DNA from 4 places in the Brachybacterium kimchii genome. Region 3 is predicted to be linked to each of the others. Evidence: riboswitches for the same ligand, from Rfam matches in the RefSeq annotation. Region 3 holds a riboswitch; each other region holds the start of a gene.
What was found. Region 3 has a riboswitch for thiamine pyrophosphate ahead of M4486_RS07705 (ECF transporter S component). Riboswitches for the same ligand answer to the same signal wherever they lie in the genome.
Positions count from the first base shown of each region.

Region 1 (4,204 bases), 2.0 Mb from region 3:
ACGGACTCGCTCGGGATCCCGGCCCCGCGCCCGCAGCTCCCCGAGACCTTCGCGCGCATCGAGGACATGCTGCAGCCGCCGCTGCCGCTCGAGGAGGCCCGCGAGGTCGAGCTCGTGAAGGGGCCGAACATCTCCTCCCTCCCCGAGTTCGCGCCGATCGACGACGATCTGCGGGCCCCCGTGATCCTGGTGATGGGCGACGACGTCTCGACCGACGAGATCATGCCCGCCGGCTCGCGCGTGCTCCCGTACCGCTCGAACATCCCGAAGATCTCCGAGTTCACCTTCACCCGCATCGACCCGGACTATCCCGCGAACGCCGGGAAGGCGAAGGATTCGGGAGGCCACGTGGTGGTCGCCGGGAAGAACTACGGGCAGGGCTCCTCGCGCGAGCACGCCGTGATCGCTCCCCGCTACCTGGGGCTGAAGGCGGTCATCGCGGTGTCCTTCGCCCGCATCCACTGGCAGAACCTCGCGAACTTCGGGATCCTCGCCCTCGAGTTCGACGACCCCGAGGACCACGACCGGATCTCCGCGGGCGACCTCGTCGAGATCGACGGCGTCCACGCGGCGCTCGAGGCCGGCACGGACCTCACCGCACGGATCGGGGACCGGGAGGTCGCCGTGCACCACCGGCTCTCGCCGCGCCAGGTGGAGATGGTGCTCGCGGGAGGACGGATCCCGCTCGCCGCGCGCGAGGCGTGAGTCGCGAGTCGTGAGGCGCGGGTCCCGAGGGACGACAATGGCCCCATGATCGACTGGGACCTCATCTGGCGCGACTACGTCGGGATCAGCGGCAGCGCGGTCCTCGGCGTCGTCGCCTCGACCATCGTGCTGTACGGCTTCTTCTCCCTGCTCATGCAGGTGATCGGCCCGCGCCTGATGGCCCGGCCCAGCGCCGGCAGCTTCGTGGTCCTCGCCGTCGTCGGCGGCATCACCGCCCGCGCGACCCTCGGCGAATCCCCGACGATGCTCGGCGCGATCGTCGTGCTGAGCACCCTGGTCGTCCTCGAGTACGTCACGGGCAGGTTCCGCCGCGTCCCCCTGCTCCTGCGGCGCACGCGTCCCGTCGTCGTCATGGTCGACGGGGAGCCGGTCGCGGCCGGCCTGCGTCGCAGCAGGCTGACGCGCGGCATGCTGCTGGATCGTCTGCGCGTGAGCGGGGTGCTCGCCCTCGACGAGGTGGAGCTGGTGATCCTCGAGGTCCGCGGCACGCTCACGATCGTCCGGCGCGGCAGCCGGATCGACCGCGATCTCGTGGCCCAGGTCGACGGACGCGAGCGGATCCCCGAGCGTCTGCTGTCCGAGCCGGGGGCCGCCTGAGCGCCCGACCGCTCACTCCAGGACGGCCAGCGCGAGAGTCGCCAGCGGCACCGTGATCACCACCGCGACCGCGCCCAGCGCCATGAAGCGCACCCAGGGGATCCGCACGCCCATCGCCTGCATCCGCTGATGCCACAGGAGCGTGGCCAACGATGCCCACGGGGTGATGAGCGGCCCCGCGTCCACACCGATCAGCAGGGCCATGGTGGAGGTGGGATCGTCCCCCGCGCGATGCTCGAGGAGGAGGAAGGCGGGGAGGTTGTCGAGCACGTTCGCCGCGAGCGCCGAGGTGCCGGCCGTGCGCAGCAGCCCCATCGGCCCCGTGCCGCCGTCGGCCGCGCGCAGCACGAACGACGTCGCACCCTGCACGTGCGCGGTCTCCACCAGCACGAAGAGGGCGAGGGCGATCGCGAGCGGACGCCAGGGCACCAGGTGCGCTCCGATCGCCTCGCGGCGCCGCAGCGCGAAGGCGAGCAGCAGCACGAGCGCGGCGGCGCCCGCCGGGATCCACACCGCGGGCACCACCACGAGCAGGGGCAGCAGCACGACGACCACGCATCCGCTGATCCGCAGCAGCGCGCGGTCATGGATCTGCGGGGCGGGCGACGCCCGGAATCGACCCTGCAGGTCCCGGCGATGGACGACGGCCACGAGGGCCACCGGCACCACGATCGCGACCAGGGTCGGTGCCGCGCTGCGGGCCAGGAAGGACGCCGTGCCCCCGCCCAGGACGTCCCTGGCCAGCAGGTTCGTGAGGTTCGAGACCGGCAGCAGCAGGGACGCCGTGTTCGCGAGCCACACCGTGGCCAGGGCGAAGGGCACCGCGGGCACGTCGACGCGCCGCGCCGTGAGCACGACCACCGGGGTCATGATCAGCGCCGTCGTGTCCAGGGAGAAGAAGGCCGTGCACACCACGGCGAGCGCGCACACGGCGCACCACAGCACCGCGGTGCGCCCGTGCGCGAGGACGGTGAGGCCGTGGGCGATCACGTCCAGGAGTCCTGCTTCGCGCGCGAGCTCGGCGAGCACCGCGATCGCGAGGACGAATCCGAGCACGGGCGCGACCCGCGCCATCAGTGCTGCGAGATCCTGCGAAGGCAGCCCGCCGCTGAGGACGCACAGCACGGCGCCCAGGGCGAGCGCCCCGATCGCGAGCGCGCCGGCGCGCCTGCGCAGGAGTCCGAGCATGCTGCGAAGCGTAGACCGCGGCGTCCTCCCGCAGGCCCCGCTCCCTCTCACGCCGCGGGACGACCGTGTCCGATGGGCGCGGCGGCGATAGCCTCGCACGTGCACGGGGTGCCCTGACCAGGGCTGAGAACACACCCGCTGAACCTGATCGAGCTCGTACTCGCGGAGGGATTGCCGCCATGACACGTGCCCCACGTCCGTTCTTCGAGGATGCCGCGTTGACGGCGTCCCTGCGCCACCAGCACGCCCAGGCGTGGGAGCGCGCCGTCGGTCACCGCTTCGTGCGCGAGCTGCACGCGGGAACCGTCCCGGACGAGGTGATGGCGCGCTACCTGGTGCAGGACCATCGCTTCCTCGACGCCTTCCTGCAGCTGATCGGCGCCGCGCTGGCCACCGCCCGCACCCCCGCCGCCCGGCTGCGCTTCGCGCGCTTCGCCGGAGAGGTCGCCGGTGACGAGAACACGTACTTCTTGCGCGCCCTCGACGCGCTCGGGGTGAGCGAGGAGCAGCGCGCGCAGATCCCGAACACCGCACCCACCGACGGCTTCCTCGACGTGTTCCGCGAGGCCGCGGAGACCCGCGACCACGCCGCGATCCTCGCGGTCCTGCTGGTCACCGAATGGCTCTACCTGGACTGGGCGACCAGGGCGCCCGCTCCCCTGCCCGAGAGCTTCGTCCACGCCGAGTGGATCTCCCTGCACGACGGTCCCGGTTTCCGCGATCTCGTGGACTTCCTGCGCGCCGAGCTCGACGCCGCCGAGATCGAGGACCCCGAGCGCGTGCGCAGCTTCTTCGCGCGCACCGTCCGGCTCGAGAACGACTTCTTCGACGCGGCCTACGAGACGGCCCCCGAGGGGGCGTCGGCATGAGCGCACCTTCCCTGTTCGACCGGCTCAAGGCCTCCGCCGCCGAGGACTGGGACGCCTACGTCCACCATCCCTTCGTGACGCGGCTGGGCGAGGGCACGCTCCCCCTGGCCGCCTTCCAGGACTACCTGGTCCAGGACTACCTGTTCCTCTTCCAGTTCGCGCGGGCCAATGCCCTGGCCGCGTACAAGGCCGACACTCTCGAGGGCATCCGCTCGGCCGCGGACTCCCTGACCGCGATCGTCACCGAGACCGCTCTGCACGTGCGGCTCACGGCGTCGTGGGGCATCGACCGCGAGGTGCTCGAGACGGCCGACGAGAAGCCCGGCACCGTCGCCTACACGCGCTTCGTCCTGGACACCGGCATGGCCGGGGACGCCCTGGACCTGCAGGTCGCCCTCGCGCCCTGCGCGATCGGCTATGCGGAGATCGGGACCGCGCTCGCGCCGCGCCTCGCCGAGGGCGCCGAGCATCCCTACGGCGAGTGGATCGCCGAGTACGCGGGGCAGGAGTTCCAGGCGAGCGCCGCCGTGGCCGCCGCGCGGCTCGACGAGCTCGCGGGCGGCGACCTGCCTGCCCACCGCCGGGCGCGGCTCGAGAGGATCTTCCGCACGGCCACCCGCATGGAGGCCGCGTTCTGGCAGCAGGCGCTGGACTGAGCGCGGGCGTGCATTCGCCGAGCGCACGAAGACCGCGCGTGCAAGCATGAAGCGGTGAGCACGCACGCGTCCTCCCCGAGCCCGTCCGCGCCGCGGCAGTTCGAGAACCACCAACCCTTCCTCCACGACCTCGCCGTGGTGCTGCGCGCTCCACTGCAGGCCTGGTCG
Region 1 covers NZ_CP097218.1:3,575,763-3,579,966, reverse strand. The annotation lists gene M4486_RS16285 (aconitate hydratase) at 1-705, shown strand, start outside; gene M4486_RS16280 (DUF421 domain-containing protein) at 751-1,323, shown strand; gene M4486_RS16275 (SLC13 family permease) at 1,336-2,511, opposite strand; TPP riboswitch at 2,606-2,700, shown strand; gene M4486_RS16270 (TenA family protein) at 2,691-3,380, shown strand; gene M4486_RS16265 (TenA family protein) at 3,377-4,036, shown strand; gene M4486_RS16260 (glycogen debranching N-terminal domain-containing protein) at 4,091-4,204, shown strand, end outside.
Region 1: it holds a riboswitch for thiamine pyrophosphate, as region 3 does, so the genes downstream of both, M4486_RS16270 (TenA family protein) here and M4486_RS07705 (ECF transporter S component) in region 3, are expected to answer to the same signal.

Region 2 (4,204 bases), 1.7 Mb from region 3:
CCCGATCTGCATCGCATCAAGTGCCCGACGCTGATCATCCAGGGCAGCAAGGACGTGGCCGTGCCGCCGAAGACAACGCGCGCCGCGGCGGACGCCATCCCCGGTGCGAGGTTCGAACTGATCGCCGGGGCGGGGCACTGGTCGAACCGTCAGTGCCCGGACCGGGTGAACGCGCTGATCACAGACTTCCTCGCGGACTGATCGCTTCGGCTGATCGAGTCGGACTGATCGAGTCGGACTGACCGAATCGAGCCCGATCGGCGGCGAGCCCGGATGCGGGGCCGCTGCGGACCGCTGCGGACGGCTCAGGTCCTCAGCGACTGCATCTGCGCGAAGAGCCGCAGCATGGCGGCGCGCTTCTCCGTGTCGCTGCCGTTGTCGTTCAGGATCATCAGCGTCTCGTTGTCGGGCAGCGGATAGGTCGAGTGCGGGAACACGAAGGTCCCGCCGTTGCGGGAGTCGTCCGCGTCCTCCGGGTCCGACGCGGGGTAGCTCTGCGCCCACAGCTCGGCGAAGAGCGCGACGACGTGCGGACGCAGCCGCGAGTAGGCGCTGATGACCTCGCCGGCGACCGCGTCGATCGCGAACTCGACGTCCTCCGTGCACAGGGCAGGGTCGGTGACCGGGGCGTCCCGGGCCGGGTACGTGTCGGACTGCTCCCGGGCCGCGCTGTCTGCCGCCGGGACCTCCGCCGTCGGGCCGTCCGGGTCGACGCGCTCGGCCTCGGCCTGCAGCTGGGCGACGGTCATCAGGTCATGCGCGGCCATCCACGCGGCCATGTCGGCCGCGGCGAGGGCATGGGCCCCCTCGAGGATCGCAGGCGGCTCGGGCTCCTCGTCCGTGCCGTCATAGGTGGCGCCGAACAGGGCGAGCGCCGCCAGGCGGATGCGCGCATCGGCCCCTTCGACGCCTCCCGACGGGATCTCGACGGGCACCTCACCGACGACGGCGAGCGTGGACCACGCGTGGGCGAGCCAGCGCACGTCACCGCCGCTCGCGAGCCCCTGGGCGTAGTGGGCGCACAGGGCGTCGAAGACCGAGGCGCCCTCGGGCGGGGCTGTACCCCTGCACTCCCCCGGCTCCTCGGCCGGATCGCTGGTCGGTCTCATGTGCGCATTCTGCTCCGAAGGACCGACGAACCAGCCGTTGTGGGGTGACGCGGCGCGGCGGCGCCACCGACGACGCGCTCAGTCGTGCAGGTGCTTGATCGCGTAGTCCGCCTGCTCCTTCGTGAACTGCTCGCCGTACTCGGAGGTGATCTGGTCGCGGATCTCGTCGTCGGACATGCCGTCCGCGGAGTACGACTTGGCCTTCTCCAGCGCGTTCTTGTTCCAGTCGGCGTCCACGTGGTCGACCGCGTAGGTGGCGGTCTCCTCGCTGTAGCCCTCGAAGACGAGGGTGTCGTGGATGCCCTTCTTCGAGGAGAAGAGCATGTCGGACTGGATCTTCGCGTCGGCGAGGGCGCCGTCCTTGTCGTCGGGGTCGACGTCCGTGCCGTCGGCAGCGGAGTCGCCGGAATCGTCGGCGTCGGCCGACGACTCGTCGTCCGGGGTCGCGTCGACGGTGTGGTCGGAGGGCGTGGCGGAGTCGCTGGGCTCGTCCGACGCGTCGTCGTCGGACGAGGAGGCGGAGACCGTGGTCGGAGCGGGCTCGTCATCGGTGTCTGCGCTGTTGACGAGCACGACGATCACGATGATGACGGCCGCGATCGCGAGCAGCGCGAGGCAGCCGCAGCCGCCCAGCACCCACCACAGCGTCTTGGACTTCTTCGGCGGCTCCTGCCCCTGGCCCGGGGTCTGCGGGGACGCGGAGAACTGCGGGGCCTGCGAGGAGTCCCCGTACTGCGGGGCGGGGGCCGCGGAGCCGGAGGCTCCGTCCGCGGCCCCGTAGGGACCGCTCGCCGAACCATAGGTGTCGCCGGCGGAGCCGTAGGCACCATTCGCGGACCCGGCGTCGGGGAACCCGGAGTTCGCGGAGCCGTTGTTCTCGGGGGAAGGGGTCGAGCTGGTCATCTGTCGTTCCGTTCGGAAGGAGGTATGTGCGGGCCCCCGTCGCGAGGGTTCGCGGACCCGTCAGCGTGCGCGGAGGAGGGACGGCAGGGAGAACTCTACGGACATCTCGGACGGCCGACCCGACGTCTCGCGACCCGACACCGCGGCAGACGGGACGCGTGGGATCCGACCGAGTCCGCCGTGCGACTCCGCGTGCGTTGCCCGTCGCGGACCGCCCGCCGCCACCGCACGTCCCCCGTGCTACGGTCGTCGCCGATCCCTCGGGTGCCCGTCGCAACGGGCTGAGATCGGACTGACGCAGTCCGAGTACCGACCGAACCTGCTCCGGGTCATGCCGGCGAAGGAAGAAGGAGAGCGACTGCATGTCTGCACGCCCTGAGAACTACCCCACCCACTGCCTCGGCCACCTCGAGGACTCCGAGCACGACATCCGCGTGCCGGTCACGAGGATCTCCCAGGACGACTCCCCCACCGGGACGCCGAACCCGCCGCTCGAGGTCTACCGGACCGCCGGCCCCGGCAGCGAGCCGGAGGTCGGCCTGCCCGCGCTGCGCGAGAACTGGATCCGCGATCGCGGCGACGTCGAGGAGTACCAGGGACGTGCCCGTGACCTGGCCGATGACGGCCGCGGGGCGGTGCGCCGCGGCGGGGCGAGCGCCGAGTGGCGCGGCGCGCGTCGCTCGCCGGTCCGCTCGGTCGGCGGACGCACCGTCACGCAGATGCACTACGCCCGTCGAGGCGAGATCTCCCCCGAGATGCGTTTCGTGGCGCTGCGGGAGGGCTGCGACGTCGAGCTCGTGCGCGAGGAGCTCGCCGCGGGCCGCGCGATCATCCCCGCGAACGTGAACCACCCCGAGGCGGAACCGATGATCATCGGCCGACGCTTCCTGGTGAAGGTCAACGCGAACATCGGGAACTCGGCGGTCACCTCGTCGATCGCCGAGGAGGTCTCCAAGCTCGAGTGGGCCACCCGCTGGGGTGCGGACACGGTCATGGATCTGTCCACCGGGGACGACATCCACACCACTCGCGAGTGGATCCTGCGCAACTCCCCCGTGCCGATCGGCACCGTCCCGATCTACCAGGCTCTGGAGAAGGTGAACGGCGACGCGAACGCGCTCACCTGGGAGATATTCCGGGACACGGTGATCGAGCAGGCCGAGCAGGGCGTGGACTACATGACGATCCACGCCGGCGTGCTGCTGCGCTACGTGCCGCTGACGGCGAACCGGGTGACGGGCATCGTCTCGCGCGGCGGCTCGATCCTGGCCGGCTGGTGCCTCGCCAGGCACCGGGAGAACTTCCTCTACGAGCACTTTGACGAGCTGTGCGAGATCTTCGCCCGCTACGACGTCTCCTTCTCGCTCGGCGACGGGCTGCGTCCCGGGTCCCTGGCAGATGCGAACGACGCCGCCCAGTTCGCCGAGCTCGACACCCTCGCCGAGCTCACCCGCCGCGCCTGGCAGCACGACGTGCAGGTGATGGTCGAGGGCCCTGGCCACGTGCCGCTGCACCTGGTGCGCGAGAACGTGGAGCGCCAGCAGGAGCTGTGCGACGGGGCGCCGTTCTACACGCTCGGGCCGCTGGTCACGGACGTCGCCCCTGCGTATGACCACATCACCTCGGCGATCGGGGCGACGGAGATCGCCCGCTACGGCACCGCGATGCTCTGCTACGTGACCCCGAAGGAGCACCTGGGTCTGCCGGACCGCGACGACGTGAAGACGGGCGTGATCACCTACAAGATCGCCGCCCACGCGGCCGATGTCGCCAAGGGCCACCCCGGGGCCCGCTCACGGGACGACGCTCTGTCGAAGGCGCGCTTCGAGTTCCGCTGGCGCGACCAGTTCGGACTCTCCCTGGACCCGCAGCTGGCCGAGGAGTACCACGACGAGACCCTGCCGGCCGAGCCCGCGAAGACCGCGCACTTCTGCTCGATGTGCGGACCGAAGTTCTGCTCGATGAAGATCTCGCAGGACATCCGCGACGAGTTCGGCGGCGAGGCCGCCCAGCAGGAGATCGCGGCGGCGGGCATGGCGGAGAAGTCCCGGGAGTTCCGCGAGCGCGGCGGGACCGTGTACCTCCCGGAGCCGGGGGTCGGGGTGCCGGTGGGTGAATGACTTCCCATGACCCGGAGGCCCTATCGGAACGTTGGAGGGCGCACACTACTCCCTCCGACACATTCCGACACA
Region 2 covers NZ_CP097218.1:3,262,954-3,267,157, reverse strand. The annotation lists gene M4486_RS14910 (alpha/beta fold hydrolase) at 1-201, shown strand, start outside; gene M4486_RS14905 (hypothetical protein) at 306-1,109, opposite strand; gene M4486_RS14900 (Ltp family lipoprotein) at 1,188-2,012, opposite strand; TPP riboswitch at 2,265-2,375, shown strand; gene thiC (phosphomethylpyrimidine synthase ThiC) at 2,375-4,132, shown strand.
Region 2: it holds a riboswitch for thiamine pyrophosphate, as region 3 does, so the genes downstream of both, thiC (phosphomethylpyrimidine synthase ThiC) here and M4486_RS07705 (ECF transporter S component) in region 3, are expected to answer to the same signal.

Region 3 (4,204 bases):
CCACAAGGCGCGCATGCAGGAGCTCGTCGGCGCGCTGCTGGACGCCTATCGGGAGTCGATCTCGACGCTCGAGTGGATGACGCCGGGCACCCGCGAGAAGGCCCTCGCCAAGCTCGAGCTGTTCACCCCGAAGATCGCCTACCCCGACGTGTGGCGGACCTACGAGGGCCTCGTGCTCGACCCCCACGACCTCGTCGCCTCGGTCCGCGCCGCCCGCGCGCACGACGCCGCCCACGACTTCGCGAAGCTCGCCGGGCCCGTCGACCGCGACGAGTGGCACATGACCCCGCAGACGGTCAACGCCTACTACAACCCGGGCGCGAACGAGATCGTCTTCCCCGCCGCGATCCTCGAGCCGCCGTTCTTCGATGCCGAGGCCGAGGACGCCGTGAACTTCGGCGGCATCGGCGCCGTGATCGGCCACGAGATCGGGCACGGCTTCGACGACCAGGGCTCGAAGTACGACGGCGAGGGCAACCTGCGCTCGTGGTGGACCGACGAGGACCGCGAGGCCTTCGAGCAGCGCACCCGCGCGCTCATCGACCAGTTCGACGCCCTCACCCCGCGCGTGCTGCGCGAGCAGGCGGAGGCGACGGCGACTGACGCGGCCGATGGGGGCGACGCGGTCGGCGCGGTCGGCGCAGACGGTGGGGATGGCGCGGTCATCGGCGGCGACGAGCTGCCCCATGTCAACGGAAGCCTCACGATCGGCGAGAACATCGGCGACCTGGGCGGCCTCACCATCGCGATCAAGGCCTACCTCGCGCGCTCCGGCGGGAACCCGCCGCGACTGGACGACCTGAGCGGCCTGCAGCGCGTGTTCTGGTCCTGGGCCACGGTGTGGCGCGCGAAGTCCCGCGCGCAGGACGCGGCGCGCATGCTGGCGATCGACCCGCACTCCCCCGCCGAGTTCCGCTGCAACGCGATCGCGAGCAACCTCGACGCCTTCCACGCGGCCTTCGACGTGCGCGAGGACGACGCGATGTACCGCGCGCCCGAAGACCGCGTGAGCATCTGGTGAGGACACCGTGAGCAGGCCGGAGGCGCCCTTCCACGTGGGGCGGACGACTCCCGGCGCGGTGGGCTGGACCCGCATCGGCATGAGCGCTGTGATCGGCGTCGGCATCGCCGGGTACGCGATCGCCTGGGCGCGCGGCGAGACGGTCGTGCTGGGCCTGGTGCTCGCCCTGGCCGTGCTCGTGTACGCCTTCTGGTCGTGGATGCGGCTGGCCACCCGGTTCGTGGTCGACGTCGACGGGGTGACCGTGAGCCTCGGCGGGTTCCTGCCGCGCCCCGCCTGGCCCGTCGCCGACTTCCGCACCGTGCAGCTGCGCCGCATCCCGGGCGAATCGCTCGGCGTGACGGTGGGCGGGCTCGGCTGGCGCCGCGGCCGCGTGATCGCGCCCGAGAGCGGGAGCATCGAGGCGCTGCCCGGCCGCAAGGTCTTCACCACCGGCGAGCAGCGGTCCTCGTACCGCCTGATGGTCTCGCGTCCCGGGACGCTCGTGGAGATCATCGGTCGCGAGGGCACCCACTTCCTGCTCTCCCCCGACGATCCCCGCGCCGCCGCCGAGGCGATCGACCAGGCCATCCGCGCCCGCCGCTGATCCGCGCGCGCTGAAGCCCCGCCGACCGCTCGTCGGCCCATCCGCGCCCCGTCTGCGTCGCGAGAAGTACGAAACGGTTGCCAAGAGCGCTCTTGGCAACCGTTTCGTACTTCTCGCGCCCGTTCGCCCGTTCGGGAGCCGGTCGGGACGGGACCGTCCGATCCCGTCGCCTCGCACGAGCCGTCGGGCATCGGCCGACCCGGGCGATCTGGCGCACATCCCGAGGGCGCACCGACCGCCCTGCGCGATATCATCGACGCTGACATCCACAGACAGGGGAGCACCGCAGAGGTGCTGAGAGTGCGCACAGAGCGCAGACCCTCGAACCTGATCCGGTTCAGACCGGCGTAGGGAGTCGGGATTCTTCTGCGATGTCCGCCGCGCCGGATGACTGCATCCGGGGCCGACGGGCCTCGCGGCCCCTTCCGCATCGGAAGGAGAACCAGATGTCGACCAGCTCCACCCCCGCCGCCCCCTCCGCGCGCGCCGAGAAGACCGCGGCGACCGGCGCGTCCCCGGCACCAGCACCGGCACCAGCACCAGCACCGGCGAGCGACGCCCTCGCACGTCGGCCGCTGCCGGCCTACCGCACCGTGGACCTCGTGCTGACGGTCGCGATCGGCGTCGTCTTCGCCTTCGTGTTCCTCGCCTGGGGCCAGGTGTACACCCTGTTCACCCCGCTGCAGGCCGTCCTGCCCCCGTCGGTGGGGCTGCTCGCGGGCGTGTGGTTCCTGCCCGCGCTGGTGGCGATGCTCATCGTGCGCCGTCCCGGCGCCGCCGTGCTGGCGGAGGTCATCGCCGCCGTCCTCGAGATGGTCCTCGGCGGGCAGTGGGGCATCGGCACTGTGGTCAGCGGCCTGCTGCAGGGCGGAGGCGTCGAGATCGCGTTCCTCGTCACCGCCTACCGCCGCTTCACCCTGCCCGTGGCGATCGCCGGCGGCGCGCTCTCGGGGATCCTCGAATGGGTCTACGAGCGCTTCTCCTACTACCCCGAGTGGTCCTGGGCCTCGGCCTGGGCGCTGCTGGGCTTCTTCATCGTCTCCGGTGCGCTGCTGTGCGGGGTGCTGGGGTGGCTGATCGTGCGCGCCCTCGGCGCGACCGGCGCCCTGAGCGCCTTCCCGGCAGGGCGCCAGTGGGGACGGCGGTCGCGCGCATGAGCGCGGGGCCGACGGTGCTCGGGGCGACCTCTGGGACCGACGGGACGACCGCTGGGGCCGACGGGACGCTCGGCGACGCGGCTCCCGACGGAACGGGCCCCGCCTCCCACGCCGCCGTGCCGCTCGCTCTCGACGCCGTCACCTGGACGCCGTCGACCCGCTCCCGCCCGACGATCGACGACCTCACCCTGCACATCCCGGCCGGCCAGCGCGTGCTGCTCACGGGGCCCAGCGGCGGCGGCAAGTCGACGGTGCTCCGGGCCCTCACGGGCCTGCTCGACACCAGCACGGGCGACCTCGCGGGTGATGCCACCGGCCCCACCCGGCCGGGCGAGCGCGGACTGCTCCTGCAGCAGCCGCTGCACGCCCTGATCGGCGGGAGCGTCGGCCGGGACGCGGCCTTCGGGCCCGAGAACGCGGCGTTGGACCGCGAGGAGATCCAGCGCCGCGTGACCTCCGCCCTGCACGCGGCGCGCGTCGGGCTGGACGCCGCGACCTCGCCGTGGGATCTCAGCGGCGGGCAGCAGCAGAGGCTCGCCCTCGCCGGCTCCCTGGCGCTGGATCCCGGTGCGCTGCTGCTGGACGAGCCGCTGAGCATGCTCGATCGGCCGACGGCCTGCGCGGTCCGCGCCGCGATCCTGGATGCGGTCGGCGATCGCACCCTGGTGGTCGCCGACCACGACGCCGAGGGCTGGGCCCCGCACGTGGACCGCGTGATCGTGCTCGGAGCGCAGGCGCACGTGCTCGCGGACGGCGCTCCCGACGACGTCCTCGAGCAGCCCGATCCGGCCACCATGCCCGATCCGGCCGCCGCTCCCGACCCGGCCGCCATGCCGGCCCCTGCGCGCGCATCCGGCACGTGCGGCCCGCCGGTGCTGTCGCTCTCGAGAGTCTCGATCACGCGACGGCGACGACGGGACGAGGTCCGGGGGAAGCGGGCCGTCGCCTCGCCCCTCCTCGACGGCATCGACCTGGCCGTTCCCACAGGATGTGTCGCGGTCCTCACCGGGCCGAGCGGCAGCGGCAAGACCACGCTCCTGCGCACGATCCTGGGCCTCGCCGATCCGGCCGGAGGACACCTCGAACGTCCCGAGCCCACCAAGATCGCCTTCGTCCCTCAGGAGCCCGAGCACTCCTTCGTCGCCCGCACCGTGCGCGCTGAGGTCACCGCCTCGCCCTGGGCGCACGACCCCGAACTCGCCGAGAGCCTGCTGCGGCGCGCCGACCTCGCGCACCTCTCGGACGCTCAGCCCTTCGAGCTCTCCGGGGGCGAGCAACGACGCCTCGCGATCATCGCCGCCCTCGCCCAGGAACCCGCCCTCCTCGTGCTGGACGAGCCCACCGTGGGACTCGACCAGGAGCGTCGCACCCAGCTGTTCGCCCTGCTCGAGGAGGCGTCCGCGCGCGGCTGCGCAGTGCTGGCCGCGACGCACGACCCCG
Region 3 covers NZ_CP097218.1:1,604,127-1,608,330, forward strand. The annotation lists gene M4486_RS07695 (M13 family metallopeptidase) at 1-1,021, shown strand, start outside; gene M4486_RS07700 (hypothetical protein) at 1,029-1,607, shown strand; TPP riboswitch at 1,872-1,978, shown strand; gene M4486_RS07705 (ECF transporter S component) at 2,054-2,764, shown strand; gene M4486_RS07710 (ATP-binding cassette domain-containing protein) at 2,761-4,204, shown strand, end outside.

Region 4 (4,204 bases), 350 kb from region 3:
TCAAGGGCGGCCACCTCGAGGGGTCGCCCACCAGCACCGATCTGCTGTGCGGGAGCGAGGGCATCCTCGAGCTGCCCGCCCCGCGCATCGAGACGACCAACGACCACGGCACCGGCTGCACGCTCTCGGCGGCGATCGCCGCTCGGCTGCCGCGCATGCCCGTCGAGGACGCCGTGCGCGGCGCCAAGGAGTACCTCCATGGCGCGCTCGCCGCGAGCGACCGGCTCGACGTGGGGCGCGGCCACGGACCGCTGCACCACTTCTTCGCGCTGTGGGAGGGCGAGGGGATCCCGGCGCGCTGACCCCGGCGCCGGCTCGCCCTGCGGACCCGGGGTCACCGGTCCGGCGCCGCCTCGGTCCAGGCCGCGCTGAGCACGCGGGACGCGCGCAGGGGGTCGTCGGCCGCGCAGACCGCCGAGACTACCGCGCACCCCGAGGCGCCCGCGCGCCGCAGGGCCGGGACGTCGGCCGTGGTGATCCCGCCGATCGCGACGCTCGGCACCGGGGACGCGGCCGCGAGCAGCGCGAACCCCTCGACGCCGAGGGCCGGCGGATGATCCGCCTTGGTGGCGGTCGCGCGGATCGCGCCGATGCCCACGTGGTCGACGGTGCCCTCCGGCAGCGCGGCCACGGCGTCCAGATGCGCCGACGTGTTCGCGCTGAGCCCGATGACGGCGTCGGGCCCGAGCAGTTCTCGTGCACGGCGCACGTCCTCGTCGCCCTGCCCCAGGTGCACGCCGTCCACGCGGATCCCCTGCTCGCGTGCCGCGACGGCGGCGTCCACGCGGTCGTTCACCAGCAGCAGCGCGCGGGCGTCGATCACCCGCGCGAGACGCTCCAGCAGGCGCACGTGCTCGGCGAGGTCCGCGTGCTTCTCCCGCAGCTGCACCACGCGCGCACCGCCCTCGACGGCGAGCTCGACCGTGCGCACGATGCCGCGCGCACCGCACAGCGCGGCGTCGGTGACGAGGTACAGGCCGAGGCTCTCGCTCGAGGGCCTCATGCCGCCTCGCCCCCGTCGCCCTGATCCGCGAGGCTGACGTGCAGGCGCCCGGGCGCCCGGAGCTCGTCCGGGCCGATGGCGGCGAGGGCGTCGAGCAGCCGGGGCGCGAAGGTGCCCGGACCATCGGCCCCGGAGGCGGCGCGCTCGGCCGCCGCGGAGTAGGCGGAATGCGCGGCGACGACGGCCTCGAGAGCAGGCGTCCCGTCGGGTCGCACGCCCAGGAAGGTCGCGATCACGGCGCCGAGGGCGCAGCCCCCGCCGGTCATGCGGGTCAGCATCGCACTGCCACCGGCGACCTCCACGAGAGTGCTCCCGTCGGTGATGAGGTCGCGCTCGCCGGAGACCGCGACCACCGTGCCGTGGGTCCGCGCCAGGCCGGTCGCCGCCGCGACGGCCGCGTCGATCGGGTCGGAGGAGTCGACGCCTCGGCCGCCCGTGCCCTCACCGGCGAGGGCGAGGATCTCCGAGGCGTTGCCGCGCACGGCGGTCGGTCCCTGGGCCACCAGCTCGGCGGCGAGAGGCGTGCGCACCCGCAGCGATCCGATCGCGACAGGGTCCAGGACCCACGGCGTGCCCGAGCGGCGGGCGCCGCTGACGGCTTCGCGCATGGCCTCGCGCTGCTCGGGCGCGGGGGTGCCCAGGTTGATGAGAAGACCGTCGGCGACCGCGGCGAAGTCGCCGGCCTCGCCCACGATGTCGACCATCGCCGGGGCGGCGCCGATCGCGAGCACCACGTTCGCCGTCACGTTCGTGACCACAGAGTTCGTGATGGCGTGGACCAGCGGACCGCGCTCGCGCACCGCGTCCAGAAGGTCGCCGCAGCGGGCGGCGAGCCCTGCGGGATCGACGGGACCGACGGGTGCCGCGGGGCGCGCGGAGGGATCGGCGGCGACCTCGGGGATGCCGTCTGCGGGGGTTGCGGGGGCCATCGGGCTCCTCTCGTCGGGGCGAGGGGCCGGAGCGGCCGCGGCGGGTGATCGGCGAGGATCCTGGAGGATCGTCGGCACCCGGCCGCGGCTTCGGACATTCCCTACGCCAGCGCTGACTGGATCAGGTTCGACGGGTCTGCTCTCAGCCGCCATCGGCGGCACCCCGTGTCACGTGCCGACGAGCCTAGCGCGCCGGAGAGGACGCCGGGGCGCGCCGCCCGCTCCACGGCCGACACGACGCTCCGCACGCCCGTGGCGCCACGGAATCCTGTGGTGCGCGCCTGTGATGTGTGGCACGGCGCTGCTCGGGGTGACCAGCTCAGAGAGTCGGTCGGGCGTCCAGGACGTCCGTGCGGAAGTCCGCGGCTCGACAAAATAGTTCGTGGCAACTAATACTTTCGGCACGGTCGCACGGACCGCACGCACACCGTCGCGAGCATCGCCCGACGGTCATGACGAAGGAGTCTCCCGTGTCCACTGCCGCACCCGATCTCGAGGTCGATCCGACCGTCGACCCGACGGGCAGCCCCAACATCCTCGGCCCGCGACTGCGCGTGCCCGCCATGGGCATCAAGCCGGACCGGAAGAAGCCGATCTGGTATGTCATCGGCATCTTCCTGGGGCAGTTCGGCCTGTTCGTCGCCCTGATGGGGCCCGCGACGGTGTCGGTCCAGATGAAGGCCCGCACGCTCTCGGACCTCCCGGCGGAGCAGGCCTCGATCGCGGCCGCCGCCCTCGCCCCGGGCGCGATCGCAGCGCTCGTCTTCAACGCCCTCGGCGGACGCCTCTCCGATCGCACGCGATCGGGACTGGGGCGGCGCCGACCGTGGATCATCGGCGGGGCCTTCGCGATGTGCGCGGCGATCCTCATCATGGCGATCGCGCCGAACGTCGTGGTGCTGGCCACCGGCTGGTTCATCGCGCAGGCCTGCGCGAACATGGCGTACGCGGCATACACGGCCTCGCTCGCCGATCAGCTGCCGGACGAGCAATACGGCAAGGTCTCCGGCATCGTGGGCATCGCCCAGAACTCCGCCATCATGGCCGCGACCTGGCTGGCCTCGTTCTTCGGCGGGACCATGGTGGGGCTGTTCATGATCCCCGCCGTGCTCGGCTTCGTGCTGGTGACCGTCTACGCGCTGATGATCCCGGATCCGGTGCTCAAGCAGAACCGCTACCCGTTCAACGTGCGCGAGCTGGTCACCTCGTTCTGGACCAATCCCCTGAAGTTCCCGGACTTCGGACTGGCCTGGTGGGGCAGGTTCATGATCATCCTGGCCTCCTACCTGTTCATCAGCTTCCGCGTGCTGTTCATGACGAACCACCTGGGGCTCGAGGACGCGGCGGCCGCCACCGCGGTCGCCACCGGCGTCACGATCTACACGGTGCTGTCCATGGTCGCCGGACTGGCCGCCGGATGGATCTCCGACCGGATCGGACGCCGCAAGGTGCTCGTGGCGGGGTCGATCCTCGTCTTCGGACTGGGCACCTACATGCTCGCCCACGTCGACTCCGTCGGCGGGTTCTTCCTGTGCGAGGCCATCATGGGCCTCGCCTACGGGACCTACCTCGCCGTCGACCTCGCACTCGTGTTCGAGGTGCTCCCCGACCGCAGGACGGCGGGCAAGGACCTGGGCGTCTTCAACATGGCCAACGCCCTGCCGCAGTCGATCGCCCCGGCCCTGGGCGGGATGCTCCTCGCCCGCATCGGCGGGGGCACCGACTTCACGGTCCTCTTCGTGGCCGCCGCGATCTCGGGCGTCATCGGCGCTGTGCTCACGATGTTCATCCGCGGCGTGAAATAGTAGGGGTGACACATTGATGACGGGCCGGTGCGGCACGATCGCACCGGCCCGCTCTCGTCCCAGGTCGACGGAGACCTGTGCCGAAGGGGAGCCCATGAACACCGAGCAGACCACGCGCGCCGCCGCGACCGCGAGCGCCGCCGAGGGGACCGTCGCCTCGCGCGGGCCGCGCGAGCGCAGCACCGCCAAGGGGCCGGCCGCCGAGAAGCGTCCGGTCCGTCGACGCCCGGGACGGCCCCGCGGGCAGGACTCCGCGGTGGTCCGCGAACAGGCGCTGCAGACGGCCGTGGACCTCATCGCCCGTCAGGGCTTCGGAGCGACCTCCATGGCGCAGGTCGCCGAGGGCGCCGGGATCTCGCCGTCGGGCCTCGCCCATCACTTCCCCTCGAAGAAGGCGCTGCTGGGGGCCGTGCTCGCCCATCGCGACGCCGTGGACAGCGACCCCATGCCCCCCGAGGGATCCACGC
Region 4 covers NZ_CP097218.1:1,950,635-1,954,838, reverse strand. The annotation lists gene thiD (bifunctional hydroxymethylpyrimidine kinase/phosphomethylpyrimidine kinase) at 1-302, shown strand, start outside; gene thiE (thiamine phosphate synthase) at 335-1,003, opposite strand; gene thiM (hydroxyethylthiazole kinase) at 1,000-1,932, opposite strand; TPP riboswitch at 2,013-2,108, opposite strand; gene M4486_RS09210 (MFS transporter) at 2,403-3,737, shown strand; gene M4486_RS09205 (TetR/AcrR family transcriptional regulator) at 3,832-4,204, shown strand, end outside.
Region 4: it holds a riboswitch for thiamine pyrophosphate, as region 3 does, so the genes downstream of both, thiM (hydroxyethylthiazole kinase) here and M4486_RS07705 (ECF transporter S component) in region 3, are expected to answer to the same signal.